DNA from 2 places in the Microbacterium sp. NPDC080220 genome. Region 1 is predicted to be linked to the other one. Evidence: predicted binding sites of a transcription regulator. Region 1 holds the regulator's gene; the other holds the start of a gene.
What was found. Region 1 encodes HrcA, which represses chaperone genes, less so after heat shock. Its sites were predicted from a motif close to TTNGCACTCGNNNNNNNCGAGTGCNAA; they were not measured.
Positions count from the first base shown of each region.

Region 1 (7,573 bases):
GCCGAGCAGGTGGAGCAGTCCGTGCGTCGTCAGGAGGATGAGCTCGTCCATCGTGGAGTGCTTCGCCGCCTGCGCCTGGGTCTCGGCGACCTGCGGGCACAGCACGATGTCGCCGAGGAGCCCGGGAGGAGTGGGCGCCTCCTCGGTCCCGGGTCGCAGCTCGTCCATGGGGAAGCTCAGCACGTCGGTCGGACCGGGCTCGTCCATCCATTGCACGTGCAGCGCCTCCATCGCGCCCTCGTCGACGAGGAGGATCGCGACGTCCGCGTCGGGGCTGACGTGCAGTTCGGCGAAGTTGTGCTCGGTGAGGCGCAGCAGGACGGTCTCGTCGACTTCCACACCGGACTCGTTGGTGATCTCGATGGTCATGATCGTCCTCGCTTGGGCTGTCGATCTCGGGGGCCGGCGGGGCGCAGCCCCGTCCGGCGCTCGGCGCGGTTGGCGAACTCGCTCGCCTCGTCGCGCTCACGGCGTGCGGCGAGCTTCTCCTCGTCGTACGCGCTGTAGGCGTCGACGATGCGGCCCACCAGGGTGTGGCGCACGACGTCGTCGCTCGTCAGGCGCGCGAAGTGGATGTCGTCGATGTCCTTGAGCACCCGCGTGACGAGCCGGAGGCCCGACGCGCCCTGCGGCAGGTCGACCTGCGTGATGTCGCCCGTGACGACCATTCGCGTGCCGAACCCGAGACGGGTGAGGAACATCTTCATCTGCTCGGGCGTCGTGTTCTGCGCCTCGTCGAGGACGACGAAGGAGTCGTTCAGGGTGCGCCCGCGCATGTAGGCGAGGGGGGCGACCTCGATCGTTCCCGACGCCATGAGCTTCGGGACGAGCTCGGGGTCCATCATCTCGTTCAGCGCGTCGTAGAGCGGCCGCAGGTACGGGTCGATCTTGTCGGTCAGCGTGCCCGGCAGGAATCCGAGACGCTCCCCCGCTTCGACGGCGGGACGGGTCAGGATGATGCGGCTGACCTCCTTGCGCTGCAGCGCCTGGACGGCCTTGGCCATCGCGAGGTAGGTCTTACCGGTGCCGGCGGGGCCGATGCCGAAGACGATCGTGTTCTCCTCGATCGCGTCGACGTACTCCTTCTGGCCGAGCGTCTTGGGACGGATGACCTTGCCGCGCGAGGAGAGGATGGCTTCGCCGAGGACCTCGGAGGGACGCATCCCGCCGTTGTCCCGCAGGATGCGGCTCGACTGGGTGACGTCGCTCGGGTCGAGGCCCTGCCCCGCCCGCGCCATGCCGATGAGTTCGTCGACGAGTTCGCGGGCACGCGCCACGGCGTCGCCCTCGCCGGTGAGCGTGATCTCGTTGCCGCGGACGTGCACCTGCACGTCGGGGTGTTCGCGTTCGACGGTGCGCAGCAGGCGGTCCTGAGGACCCAGCAGCTGCACCATCGCGACGCCGTCCGCGTAGATACGGTCGACGGTGGGTTCGGTGCTGTCAGCCACCGAGGCTCCCTTCGCTGAGCCCGCCGCCCAGCACGTGGGCGTGGACGTGGAAGACGGTCTGACCGGCGCCGGGGCCGGTGTTGAAGATCAATCGGAAGTCGCCGTCGGCGTGCTCGGCGGCCAGGCTGTTCGCGAGCCCCACCAGCTCGGCGAGCAGGGCAGGGTCGCCCGCGGCGAGCTCGACGACGTCGCGGTACTGCTCGCTCTTGGGGATCACGAGCAGGTGCACGGGAGCCTGCGGGGCGATGTCGCGGATCGCGAACGCGTTCTCGGTCTCCGCGATGATCTCGGAGGGGATCTCACCCCGGAGGATGCGGGTGAACACCGACGACTCGCTCATCCTCCCAGTCTAGTCAGCGGCTCCCGGCGTCGGCCGGTGCCGACTCACCAGCGGCCGAGCGCCCGGTTGACCAGCGCGAGCGCCGCGGGACCGGCGGTCGAGGTGCGCAGAACCGTGTCGCCGAGCCGCACGAGGGTCGCGCCGGCGGCCTGCAACGCGTCGAGCTCGTCGGGCGAGATCCCGCCCTCGGGCCCGACGACGAGCAGCACGTCACGGGTGTCTGCGGCGTCGAGGTCGACCGCGGAGAGCGCAGCGGATGCCGTGGGTTCGAGCACCAGCATCCGTGCCGACTCGGCCTGCGAGACGAGTTGCCGCGTCGTCACCGGGTCGCCCACCTCGGGCAGCCAGGCACGGTGGGCCTGCTTGGCCGCCTCGCGGGCGATCGACTCCCAGCGTGCGACGCCCTTGGCGACCTTCGCGCCGTCCCACCGCGAGACGGACCGGGCTGCCTGCCACGGGAGGATCGCGTCGACGCCGAGTTCGGTCGCGGCCTGCACCGCGAGCTCGTCGCGATCACCCTTCGCGAGCGCCTGCACGAGCACCGTGCGCGGCGACGGCGCCGGGTGCTCCCGCCGCTCGACGACCTCGACGACGACCTCCTTCGGTGCGACCGAGGCGACGGTTCCCGTGAGCCAGAGGCCGCGGCCGTCGCCCACGGTCACCCCCTCCCCGACCCGGATGCGGCGCACGGCGGCCGCGTGGTGCGCCTCGGCGCCCGTCAGCCGGACGACGTCGCCCGGGCGGGCGGCACCGGCATCCTCGATCAGGAAGTGCAGGGCCACGGTCAGCGCTTGAACTTGCCGCGGAGCTTGGAGAACAGGCCCGGGTGGAACTCGGCGAGGTGCGGCGGCGCGGGGCGCGTGCGCTTGGCGAGCTCCTGGACGAGGGCCCGCGACTTGGGGTCGAGGTGCGACGGGGTGACCACCTGCACGGCGACGCGGAGGTCGCCGCGCTGCTCGCCGCGGAGCGGGGTGATGCCGCGCCCGCGGATGGTCACCTCGTCGCCCGCCTGGACACCCTGGCGGATCTCGAGGTCGACGGGGCCGTCGAGCGAATCGATCGTCACACTCGTGCCGAGGATCGCGTCGATCATCGACACCTCGAGGGTCGCGAGCAGATCGTCGCCGTCACGGCTGAAAACGTCGTGCGGAGCGACCGTCACCTCGAGGTACAGGTCGCCGTTCGGACCGCCGGCGGGGCCGACCTCGCCCGATCCGGGCAGCTGCAGGCGCAGTCCCGTCTCGACGCCGGCGGGGATGTCGATCGACACGGTGCGGCGCGCGCGCACACGGCCCTGGCCCTGACACGTGGAACACGGGTAGGGGATGGTCGTGCCGTAGCCCTGGCAGGTCGTGCAGGGCTGCGACGTGACGACGTTGCCGAGCAGGCTCCGCACGGTCCGCTGGATCTGCCCCGAGCCGTGGCAGATGTCGCAGGTCACCGGCTGGGTGCCGGGCTGGCAGCACGAGCCCTGGCAGGTCTCGCACAGCACCGCCGTGTCGACCTCGATGTCGCGGTGCACGCCGAAGACGACGTCGCCGAGGGTGAGGTCGACGCGCACGAGGGCGTCTTGGCCCCGCTCGCGACGCGAGCGCGGGCGTCCGGCACGCGTGCCCCCGCCGCCTCCGCCGAAGAACGTCTCGAAGATGTCGCTGAAGCCGCCGAACCCGGCCCCGGCGCCGCCGAACGCCCCGGAGTCGCCACCGAGGTCGTACCGCTGGCGCTGGTCGGGGTCGCTCAGCACGTCGTACGCGTGCGTCACGAGCTTGAACTGCTCGGACGCATCCTCTCCCGGGTTCACATCGGGGTGGAGCTGTCGCGCCAGTCGGCGGTACGCCTTCTTGATCTCCTCGGGGCTCGCGTCGCGCGCGACACCCAGGACCTCGTAGTGGTCAGCCACAATCACCTCTCCGGCCCGGAGGCCGATTCGTTCAGCGCGACTTCTCGTCTTCTTCGAGCAGACGCGTCAGATAGTGCGCGACGGCACGGACCGCCGCGAGATTGGTGGGGTAGTCCATGCGGGTCGGACCCAGCACGCCCACGCGCGCCTGCGAGCCGCCGGCGTCGTAGTCCCCCGCGACGACGGATGCCTCGGCGAGCCCGAACGGCTCGTTCTCGCGGCCGATGCTGGTCGCCAGTCCCCGGTCGTCCGCGACCATCTCGCCCATGAGGCGCAGGAGCGTCACCTGCTCCTCGATCGCCTCGAGCAGCGGGTAGATGCTGCCGCGGAAGTCCGCTTCGCGACGGGCGAGGGTCGCGGACCCGGCCATGACCATGCGGTCCGAGCGGAACTCGTCGAGCTCCTCGCCGATCGCGCGCAGGACGATCCGCCGGTTCTCCTCGCGGGGGGCCGGAGCCTCCTCCTCGAGGATGCGGGCGATCGCCGCGGCACCGTCGCGGACGCTCTTGCCGGTCAGCAGCGCGGCCATCGCGAGCTTGAGCTGCTCGGCCTCCTCGGCGGACGGCTCGGTCGCGAGGAACGCGACCCGCTGCGAGACCCGGCCGGTGTCGGTCACGACGATGATGACGATGCGGGTGCCGCCGAGGTGGACGACCTCGACGTGCGAGACGTTCGCCCGGGCGAACGACGGGTACTGCACGATCGCGACCTGTCCGGTGAGGCGGGTGAGCGTGCGGACCGTGCGGACGAGCAGGTCGTCGAGGTCGCCGGTGTCCTCCAGGAACGCGCCGATCGCGGAGCGCTGCGCGGAGGTCAGCGGACGGACCTCGGCGAGATGGTCGACGAAGACCCGGTACCCCTTGTCGGTGGGCACACGGCCCGACGACGTGTGCGGCGCGATGATGAGTTCCTCGTCCTCGAGGAGAGCCATGTCGTTGCGGATCGTGGCGGCGGACACACCGAACTGGTGGCGGTCGACGATCGCCTTGCTGCCGACGGGTTCCCGCGTGTCCACGTAGTCCTGGACGATCGCGCGCAACACCTGAAGACCGCGTTCCGAAACCATCATCCCTCCTCCGCTGGCACTCTCGATCTTGGAGTGCCAATTCTACCGCGCGCGGAGCGTTCTGCTCGGATCACTCGGTGAGCGCCCGCACGACGGCGTCGGCGAGAAGCCGCCCGCGGCGGGTCAGCACGATCGTGCCGTGGACCGCCGCCGCGCCGTCGACGAGCCCGTCGGCGATGAGGGATGCCACGTTCCGCCGCCCGGCGGCCGTCGCCTCGTCCACGGCCACCCCGTCGACGATGCGCGAGCGCAGCAGGATGTCCTCGAGGCGGCGGGCCTCGGCATCCGGTCGCTCCCGTCCGGCCGCCGGCGACTGTCCCGCCGCGAGGCGCTGCGCGTACGCCGCGGGGTGCTTCACGTTCCACCACCGGAGTCCGCCGATGTGACTGTGGGCGCCCGGGCCGTACCCCCACCAGTCCTGGCCGCGCCAGTACGACAGGTTGTGGCGGGACCGCTGCGCGCGGTTCGTCGCCCAGTTCGAGACCTCGTACCACCCGTATCCCGCCGCGGCGAGCAGTTCGTCGGCCAGCTCGTACATGTCGGCCTGCAGATCGTCATCGGGAGCGGGCACCTCGCCGCGGCGGATCTGCCGCTCGAGTTTCGTGCCGTCCTCGACGATGAGCGCGTAGGCCGAGACGTGATCGGGTGCGAGGGCCGTCGCCGTCTCGAGCGAGGTCCGCCAGTCCTCCAGCGACTCCCCCGGAGCGCCGTAGATGAGGTCGAGGCTGACCGCCAGCCCCGCGTTCCGTGCCGCGGCGACCGCGGTGGCGATGTTCGCGGGGTCGTGGGTGCGGTCGAGGGCGGCGAGGACGTGCGGGACAGCCGACTGCATGCCGATCGACAGGCGTGTCACACCGGCGGCCGCGAGGGTCTCGGCCACGGCGTCCGTCATCGTGTCGGGGTTCGCCTCGACCGTCACCTCGGCACCGTCCGCCAGACCGAAGGCCTCCCGGACGCCGTCGAGCATGCGCGCCAGGTCGCCGGGCGGCAGGAGCGTCGGGGTGCCGCCGCCGAAGAACACCGTCTGCGCGGGGCGGAGCGGTCCGCGTTCGGCCAGCACGCGCCGGGAGATCGCGATCTCGCGCAGGACCTCGTCGGCGTACGCGTCCTGTCGGGCGCCGCGCAGTTCGGTCGCCGTGTAGGTGTTGAAGTCGCAGTAGCCGCAGCGGACGCGGCAGAACGGGACGTGCAGGTAGACGCCGAAGTCGACGTCGTCCGACACGCGCACGTCGGCGGGCAGTGCGCCGTCGAGAGGAGCGGGATCGCCGAGGGGAAGGGCCGAGCCCATCAGGAGCCGGTGGCGTACATCGGCGACATCGCCTGCAGGTACCCCTGGAACAGGGCGCGACGCCGACGCTTCACCAGCGGACGCCAGAGGCGGTAGAGCACGCCGGTCGGCTTGTCGAAGGCGCGGACCGTGAACCAGACCTCGTCGTCGTCGCGCCATTCGAGCAGGAAGGACTCCTCGCCGCTGACGACGGATCCACCGACGGTGCCGAGCGAGAACCCGACCCGACGCGGCTCGTCGACGACCGAGATGACCCGGAGTTCGGCATCCGCCCGCATCCCGCCGACGCGCCCTCGAAGGTGCACGGTCGTCCCGGCGCTCGCGAACGGCACGCCGTCGGCGTCGAAACGCTGGTCGTCGTCGAGACGGCTGGGCTGGATGGCGTTGCCGTCGGCGTCGAAGCCGACACCGGAGTACATCGGACCGGATGCCGGGCGCACATCGGTCACCTGGAGACCCGCCCCCCGCTGCGCTCCCCACCCGAGGAGCGATTCGGTCGAGGTGACGAAACGGCTCTCACCGCTGCCGAGACGCCACGACGCCTCCGCCGGGGTCGTGCCCTTCGGCGGATAGCCCATGAGATCGGGGGCCTGCGTGGCCCCGACGGCGGCGTAGTCGACGGTCCCTGCCTGGAAACTCCCGCGGCGCATCGTGCCAGCCTACTTCTTGTCCTTGCCCTCGACGTCTCCCGAGAGCGCGGCGATGAACGCCTCCTGGGGGACCTCGACGCGGCCGACCATCTTCATGCGCTTCTTGCCCTCCTTCTGCTTCTCCAGCAGCTTGCGCTTACGGGTGATGTCACCGCCGTAGCACTTCGCGAGGACGTCCTTGCGGATCGCGCGGATGTTCTCGCGGGCGATGATGCGGGCGCCGATCGCGGCCTGGATGGGGACCTCGAACTGCTGACGCGGGATGAGCTTGCGCAGCCGCTCGGTCATCATCGTCCCGTAGGCGTAGGCCTTCTCACGGTGGACGATCGAGCTGAACGCGTCGACCTTCTCGCCCTGCAGCAGGATGTCGACCTTGACGAGGTCGGCGGTCTGAGAACCGGCCGGCTCGTAGTCGAGGCTCGCGTAGCCCTGCGTCTTGGACTTCAGGTGGTCGAAGAAGTCGAAGACGATCTCGCCGAGGGGCATGTTGTAGCGCAGCTCGACGCGGTCCTCGCTGAGGTAGTCCATGCCGAGCAGGGTGCCGCGGCGGGACTGGCAGAGCTCCATGACGGTGCCGACGTAGTCCTTCGGCAGGAGGATGCCGACCTTCACGACCGGCTCGGAGACCTCGGCGACGCGGCCGTCGGGGTACTCGGACGGGTTCGTCACCGTCACGGTCTCGCCGGTGTCGGTCATCACCTCGTACGTCACGGACGGCGCGGTCGTGATGAGGTCGAGTCCGAACTCGCGCGCGAGGCGCTCGGTGATGATCTCGAGGTGCAGCAGACCGAGGAAGCCGCAGCGGAATCCGAACCCGAGGGCGACCGAGGTCTCCGGCTCGTACTGCAGCGAGGCATCCGACAGCTTCAGCTTGTCGAGCG
Region 1 covers NZ_JBFBOP010000008.1:21,709-29,281, reverse strand. The annotation lists gene ybeY (rRNA maturation RNase YbeY) at 1-369, opposite strand, end outside; gene AB0P29_RS12515 (PhoH family protein) at 366-1,394, opposite strand; gene AB0P29_RS12510 (HIT domain-containing protein) at 1,441-1,788, opposite strand; gene AB0P29_RS12505 (16S rRNA (uracil(1498)-N(3))-methyltransferase) at 1,833-2,570, opposite strand; gene dnaJ (molecular chaperone DnaJ) at 2,573-3,688, opposite strand; gene hrcA (heat-inducible transcriptional repressor HrcA) at 3,720-4,754, opposite strand; gene hemW (radical SAM family heme chaperone HemW) at 4,825-6,042, opposite strand; gene AB0P29_RS12485 (DUF1990 family protein) at 6,042-6,692, opposite strand; gene lepA (translation elongation factor 4) at 6,702-7,573, opposite strand, start outside.

Region 2 (7,573 bases), on a different contig from region 1:
TGCTGCTCGACGAGCCCTCCGCCGGCCTGTCGCCGTCGCGCCAGGACGAGGCGTTCCTCCGCGTCTCGGAGATCAACAAAGCCGGCGTGACGACCATCATGGTCGAGCAGAACGCGCGCCGGTGCCTGCAGATCTGCGACCGGGGCTACGTCCTCGATCAGGGCCGTGACGCCTACACGGGCACCGGCCGCGAGCTGCTCAACGATCCGAAGGTCATCGGCCTCTACCTGGGGACGCTCGGCACCTGACCTCCAGAAGGACCCTTCGACGCCCCCGGCTTTCGGTCGGGGGCGTCGTCATGTGCACACGGAATGCCGCCGGCGGACGTCCTCGGCGGCGGCATCCGCTCCCCTGCCGCGATGCACCGAGCGCCGGCCCATCGCTGCCGGTGACAGCGCGTCGGGTGCACAGAGAACGGCCCCGGTCCGAGGACCGGGGCCGTTCTGTGATCGTCGAATCAGCCGACGTTGAGGAACGAGTAGTTGTTGTCCTCGCCGTACTGGAAGACACCGATGGATGCCTCCGTCGGGTCGCCCACCTCGTTGAAGGTGATGGGGCCCGAGACACCGTCGTAGTCGGCGACCTCACCGGCGTTGATGATGTCGGCGCACTCCGCATAGGTGGTGCACTTCGTGCCGTCACCCGAGCCGCCGGACACCTGCTGCAAGTGCGCAGCGACGTCCGGGCCCTCGCTGGAGCCGGCCTCGAGGGCAGCGAGTGCGAGGAGGATGACCGCGTCGTAGGACTCGGGACCGTAGGTGTAGTCCTTGAGCTCCTCGTTGCCCTCGCCCGTCCAGAACGCGTTGAGATCCTCGCGGAACGTGGCGATGCTGTCGGGGTCGACGGCGGGGTAGGTTCCCTTGGCGCCCGTCAGGGTGCCGGCCTCGAATTCGTCGCCGAAGTTCGAGAGGTTGCCGTCCACGAGGTACATCTTGTCCTTCGGGAAGTCGGCACCCACGAGCTCGGGGATGATCGTCTTCACCTCTTCGAACGTGATCAGCGCGATGGCGTCGGGGTCAGCCGCGAGGACGTCCTCGACCTGAGCCGAGAAGTTGGTGTCACCCGTGTTGTACAGCGACGCGGAGACCACCTCGCCGCCGGCGTTCTCGAAGGCGGCCTTCGTGAAGCAGGCGAGACCCGTTCCGTACGAGTCGTTGAGGATGATCATGCCGAGCGTCTCGGCGCCGTCGCCCGCGATGAGGTTGCCGAGCACCTCGCCCTGCAGGACGTCGGAAGGAGCGGTGCGCCAGTAGAGACCCTTGTCCTCGTAACCCGTGAAGGCGGCCGAGGTGTTGGCGGGCGAGAACTGGATCGCGTCGGCGGCGATGACCTGATCGATGAACTGCAGCGACGTGCCGGAGGACGCCGCGCCGATGATCGCCGTGGCGCCCGCGTTCAGCAGACGGGGGATCTCGGTCTCGTAGGCCTTGTTGTCGGTGTCGCCCGAGTCGCCCTGGACGAGGTTGATGGTCACACCCTTCGCCGCTTCGTTGACCTCAGCGGCAGCGAATTCAGTGCCGGCGATCTCAGGCGGGCCGAGGAAGGCGAGGTTTCCGGTGACAGGCAACGCGGTGCCGATGGTGAACTCGAGGTCGGTGGCGGGGCCCTCCGACGTGGAGCTGTACTCCGGGGTGTACGAGGCCGGTTCGGCCTCGTCGCAGTTGACCGGGAACTCGAAACCGGCCGGCTCGTTGGACGCGCCGCCGGACGCTGTGGGGGTCGAGGATCCGGCGCAGCCGGCCAGGACCAATGCGCTCGCGCCGACCAGGGCGATGGCGCCCATGACCTTTGCGGAACGCGAACGGGAGAGAACGCTCATTGTGCTCCTTGCTGTGGTGACACGGGTCAGTTCGGGACCAGCCCGGTGTGTTCAACCTAGTGGCGCGCTCGTCTCCCCAATGTTGCCGTTCGTTAACGATGTGTAACGAGGTGGGCACGCTCCCATAACGGTCTCGGAAAGCGCGGTCAGACGGGGTCGGGCACCAGCGCTTCGGCGCGGGTCCGGTTGCGCCGGGACGACAGGAGCGAGTCCACCGTGAAGACCGCGACGGCGACCCAGACGAGGCCGAATCCGATCCAGCGCTCGAAGGGCATCGGCTCGCCGAGGATGAGCACCCCGGTGAGGAACTGCATGATCGGCGCGATGAACTGCAGGATGCCGACCACGGTCAGCGTGGTGCGGCGGGCGCCGGCGGAGAAGAAGAGGAGCGGAACGGCGGTGACGGCCCCCGCCAGCAGGAGCAGGACGGTGTGCCCGGTCCCCTCGCGGCCCATCGTCAGTCCGGAGGTGACGCCGACGAGGACGAGCTGGAGGACGGCGATCGGCACGAGCCAGAAAGACTCGAGGGTGAGGCCGCTCACGGCATCCACCGACGGTCCGATCTTCTTCTTGACGAGACCGTACGTCGCGAAGCTCGCCGCGAGGGCGAGCGCGATCCAGGGCACGCGGCCGACCGCGACGATGATCACGACCACCGCGACGCCCGCGATGCCGACCGCGACCCACTGCGCGGTGCGCAGGCGTTCCTTCAGCACGATGACGCCGAGGAGCACGGTCGCGATCGGGTTGATGAAGTAGCCGAGGCTCGTCTCGACGACGTGACCGGTCAGAGTCCCGATCAGGAAGACCTGCCAGTTGACGTAGATGAGCAGGCCCGCCAGGAGCGTCCAGAGCATGAGGCGACGATCGCGCAGGATCACCCGCATCCGCCCCCAGCCGCGGGTGATCGCGAGCAGCGCGATGCAGAAGACGAGGCTCAGCAGGATGCGCCAGCCGACGACCTCCCACGGGGTCGTCGGGGCGAGGCTGACGAAGTAGAGCGGCAGGAAGCCCCACAGGACGTAGGCCGAGAAGACGAAGACGCCCCCGAGGGACTTCTCGCGCGCGGCCTGCTCGGGTGTCATGAGCACAAGCCTATGACGGTCATGACAGCGGGCGCGTCATCCGCACTGCCGTCGATCGCCCAGATCCTGCCATCAACGGGACAGGGCCCGGATGCCGAAGCATCCGGGCCCTGCGCTGCAGTCGCTGCGTGTCAGCGGACGACGACCGCCAGGACGTCGCGAGCCGACAGGACGAGGAACTCGTCGGCGCCGAACTTGACCTCGGTGCCGCCGTACTTGCTGTACAGGACGCGGTCGCCGACGGCGACGTCGAGCGGAACGCGGTTGCCGTTGTCGTCGATGCGGCCGGGGCCCACGGCCACGACCTCGCCCTCCTGGGGCTTCTCCTTGGCGGTGTCAGGGATGACCAGGCCACTTGCGGTGGTCTGCTCGGCCTCGACCTGCTTGATGACGATGCGGTCTTCGAGCGGCTTGATGGAAACCGACACGGTCTACCTCTTTCTTGCTGGTGGGGTCCTGCTACAAGACTCATCAGCACTCGCTTACCGAGAGTACTAAGAAAAGTCTAGAGCGCGGTTGGCACTCATGCAACGCGAGTGCCAACACGATGACGGATGCTGCGACGCACCATCCGACCGGGGAGACCTAGGCTGGCCGGATGGAAAAGGCCGAGCTCACCGCCCTCCTGACCCCCCAGGGACTGCGGATGATCGACGAGGTCGGACCCCTGGCATCCACCGCCGAGGTCGCGGCCGCCGTCTCGCGGCTGCGCGCTGCGGGCCACTCCCCCGATCTCGTGTCGGCCGTCGTCGGTCAGGCGCACCTGCGCGTGCGCGCCGAGGGGAAGTTCGGTCCGTTCGCCGAGCGCATGCTGTTCACCCGTGCGGGGCTCGAACAGGCGACCCGGCTCGAGGTCGCCGCCCGGCACGCCGGACGGTTCCGGGCCGCGGGGATCACCCGCGTCGCCGACCTCGGATGCGGCATCGGCGGCGACGCCCTGGGACTCGCGGGCATCGGCCTCGACGTGCTCGCGGTCGACGCCGACGAGACGACCGCCGCCCTCGCCGCCTACAACCTCGCGCCGTTCGGCGACGCCGTCACCGTGCGGCAGGGCCTCGCCGAGGAGACCGACCTGGACGGCTGGGACGCGGTCTGGCTCGACCCCGCCCGCCGGACCGCGGGGCACAGCGAGACCAGCCGCACCCGGCCCGAGGACTGGTCACCCTCGCTCGACTGGGCGTTCGCCCTCGCAGAGCGGATGCCGGTGGGCATCAAACTCGGACCGGGCCTCGATCGCAGCCTGCTCCCCGACGACGTCGAGGCGCAGTGGATCAGCGTCGACGGTTCGACCGTCGAGCTCGTCCTGTGGTCGGGCGCGCTGCGTCGCGACGGTGTGGCCCGCTCGGCGCTCGTGATGCGGGGCGGGGCCGCGGCGGAGCTGACGGCGGCCGCCGACGCGCCCGACGAGCCGGTCCGCGAACTCGACGCCTACCTCCACGAGCCCGAGGGCGCCGTCATCCGCGCGCGCCTGATCGGCGAGGTCGCCCGGGACCTGCAGGCGGGCATGGTGGCCGACGGCATCGCCTACCTGACCTCGGATGCCGCCCTGACGAACCCGTTCGTGCAGACGTTCCGGGTGCGGGAGGTCCTGCCGATGAAGGTGCCCGCGATCAACGCCGCTCTCCGCGAGAGGGGCGTCGGCACCGTCGAGATCAAGAAGCGCGGCGTCGACGTCGACCCGGCGCAGTTCCGACGCAAGCTCACGCTGCGCGGCGACGCCTCAGCGACGCTGATCCTCACGAGGGTCGGCGAGGGGCGGGACGCGAAGCGGGTCGCCGTGCTCGCGGAGCGCGTCTGAGTCAGCCGGACAGGGCGCCCTGCGAGGCCGCCCACCACAGCCAGCCGGCGCTGTAGGCGAGCGAGGCGATGCTCAGGCCGAGCCCCCAGAGCGCGGTCTCGCGCTTCTCCCACGGGCGTCGCAGCGCGAGGACCGCGAGGACGACGCCGATCACGCCGACCGGGAACCCCCAGCCGACGAAGCAGGCCAGCACGAGCGCGAGCGACCCGAACAGCAGCGACCAGCCGGCGCTCCGCGGCAGCACCGGCGCCGGGGGGATCCAGCGGACGTCGGGCGCGGCGGCCTCGTCGGGATCCGGGTGCACCGCGAGTGGCGGCGCGACGGGCAGCGGCTGCGTGAGCTCCCGACGGAATCCGCCCCGGTGCACGCCCGGGAGGGCGGTGTCCGTCGGCGCGAGGACGACGTCGGGCGATGCCGCCTCGACGGCGGGGGCGGCGGGGGGCTCGTCCGCGGCAGGTGCGGCGGGCGGCGGCATCCGCTCGTCGCTCATGACGAGGGCTCCACCTGGATCGTCGTGACGGGCAGGGTCGAGTCGGCGCCGAACGCGAGGGTCGAGGCGGGGCGACCGCTCATGATGAGCTCGGACGCCAGCGCCGCGATCATCGCCCCGTTGTCGGTGCAGAGCGAGAGGGGCGGGATGCGGACGGCCACCCCCGCGGCCTGCGCGCGCTCGAGCGCGACGTCGCGCAGGCGCTTGTTCGCGATCACGCCGCCACCCAGCAGCAGGCGGGGCACGTCGTGACGCGCGCAGGCGTCGAGCGCCTTCGTCACGAGGACGTCGACGACCGCTTCGCGGAAGGATGCCGCCACGTCGGGCACCGAGACGGGCTCACCGGCCGCCTCGCGCTGCTCGACCCAGCGCGCGACGGCGGTCTTGAGCCCCGAGAACGAGAAGTCGTAGCGGTGCTCGGCCATGTCGGACGCACGCGACATACCGCGCGGGAACCGGATCGCCTGCGGGTCGCCCGTCGCGGCGGCCTTGTCGATCTCGGGGCCGCCGGGATAGGGCAGACCGAGGATGCGGGCGATCTTGTCGAACGCCTCGCCGGCGGCGTCGTCCATCGTCTCGCCGAGCAGCTCGACGTCGGAGACGAGGTCGCGGACGAGGAGCAACGAGGTGTGCCCGCCGCTCACGAGGAGCGCGACGGTCGGGTACTCGACCTCGTCACCGGTGAGGATGTCGGCGGCGATGTGCCCCACGAGGTGGTTCACGGCGTACAGCGGTTTGTCGAGGCTGACGGCGAGCGCCTTCGCGGCGCCCACGCCGACCATGAGGGCGCCGGCGAGACCCGGCCCGCTCGTGACGGCGACGGCGTCGAGGTCGGCGAGCGAGACCTGCGCCTCGGCGAGCGCCGCCTCGATCGCCGGCTGCAGCGCCTCGAGGTGGGCGCGCGCGGCGACCTCGGGCACGACGCCGCCGTAGCGGGCGTGCTCGTCCATCGAGCTCGTGATCGTGTTCGAGAGCAGGGTGCGGCCCCGGACGATGCCGATGCCGGTCTCGTCGCAGCTCGTCTCGATGCCGAGCACCAGGGGTTCGTGCGTCATCTCAGCACCATCCTTCGGCGGCGGTCGGCGCCGCGGTGCGACGGGCGTCCCAGGCGACGAGGTTCAGCTGCATGACGATCGCGTCGACGTCGTCGGGCTGGTAGTAGCGCGGCCGGCGGCCCACCTCGGCGAACCCTTCGGACAGGTAGAGCGCGGCGGCTCCGGGATTGTCAGCGCGCACCTCGAGGAACACCTCGCGCGCGCCGCGGGACCGGGCCGTCGCGAGCAGTTCGCGCAGCAGCGCGCGGCCCCGGCCGTGACCCCGCGCGTCGGCGGCGATGGCGATCGTCTGGATGTCGGCATCCGCTGCGCCCTGCACGGCGCGCACACCGCCGTACCCGACGAGGCGGCCGGCCTCGACGTCGACGACGTACCGGCCGTGGGGGGAGGCGAGCTCGCCCGCCATGAGGGCGTCGCTCCACGCGTCGGTCGGGAAGGACGCGCGCTCGAGGCGCATGATGTCGTCGAGGTCCGCGGCGGTCGCGGTGCGGAGGGTCACGAGCCGACCTTCTTGCGAGCGCCGGGGAGGGTGACGTCGGGTGCGCGCAGGTAGAGCGGCTCGCCGAGGGACTCGACCCGGCCCGCAGCCACGGCGCGCGCCGCGACGAGCGCGACCATCGCGCCCGGGATCGCCGTCACGTCCCGGCGCTCGGCGCCGTGCGCGGCGAGCGCGTCGTCGACGGCGTCGCGCGGGGTCAGGGTGGCCTCGGTCGCGCGCCGCGGGAGTCCGTCGTCGTCGATGCCGTCGTAGACGGTGTACGCGAACTCGCGGCGACGGGCGTCGGTGACGACCGCGAACCGCGGCAGCTCGGCGAACGGGTCGGCGAGCAGCACCGCGAGGGCGGCCGCGTCGTGGCTGCGGACGGGGACGACCGGGATGCCGCGGCCCAGCGCGAACGCGCGCGCCGCCGCGATCCCGACCCGCAGCCCCGTGAACGGCCCGGGACCCATGCCCGCGGCCACGTGGGTCAGGGCGACGGGCTGCGGAGCGCCGGTCGCGCCGATGGGGCCGTGCGCGGCATCCGTCATCACCTGCTGCAGCAGGGAGCCGATGATCTCGGCGTGCCCGAGCGGGTCGGCACTGGCGACCTCGGCGCGCACCGCACCGTCGACATCGGTGACGGCGACGGCCGTGCCGAGGGACGTGTCGATGCCGAGGATCACAGGATCAAGGGTATCGGGAGGACGGATGCCGCGACGCGGCCGCCGTGGTCAGGGACGTCGCGTGACGGTGACGATGCGCGGTGCGGCGTCTTCGAGCTCGGCGGCGTAGGGGCCGGTCGTGCCGCAGGCGTTGTCGACGCCCGTGCCGCTCCAGCCGCGCTC
Region 2 covers NZ_JBFBOP010000005.1:6,320-13,892, forward strand. The annotation lists gene AB0P29_RS09100 (ABC transporter ATP-binding protein) at 1-248, shown strand, start outside; gene AB0P29_RS09105 (ABC transporter substrate-binding protein) at 458-1,819, opposite strand; gene rarD (EamA family transporter RarD) at 1,966-2,904, opposite strand; gene groES (co-chaperone GroES) at 3,036-3,332, opposite strand; gene AB0P29_RS09120 (class I SAM-dependent methyltransferase) at 3,503-4,702, shown strand; gene AB0P29_RS09125 (hypothetical protein) at 4,704-5,192, opposite strand; gene tsaD (tRNA (adenosine(37)-N6)-threonylcarbamoyltransferase complex transferase subunit TsaD) at 5,189-6,247, opposite strand; gene rimI (ribosomal protein S18-alanine N-acetyltransferase) at 6,249-6,746, opposite strand; gene tsaB (tRNA (adenosine(37)-N6)-threonylcarbamoyltransferase complex dimerization subunit type 1 TsaB) at 6,743-7,411, opposite strand; gene tsaE (tRNA (adenosine(37)-N6)-threonylcarbamoyltransferase complex ATPase subunit type 1 TsaE) at 7,460-7,573, opposite strand, start outside.
Region 2: the regulator HrcA is predicted to act here: its motif matches at 3,421-3,447, upstream of groES (co-chaperone GroES).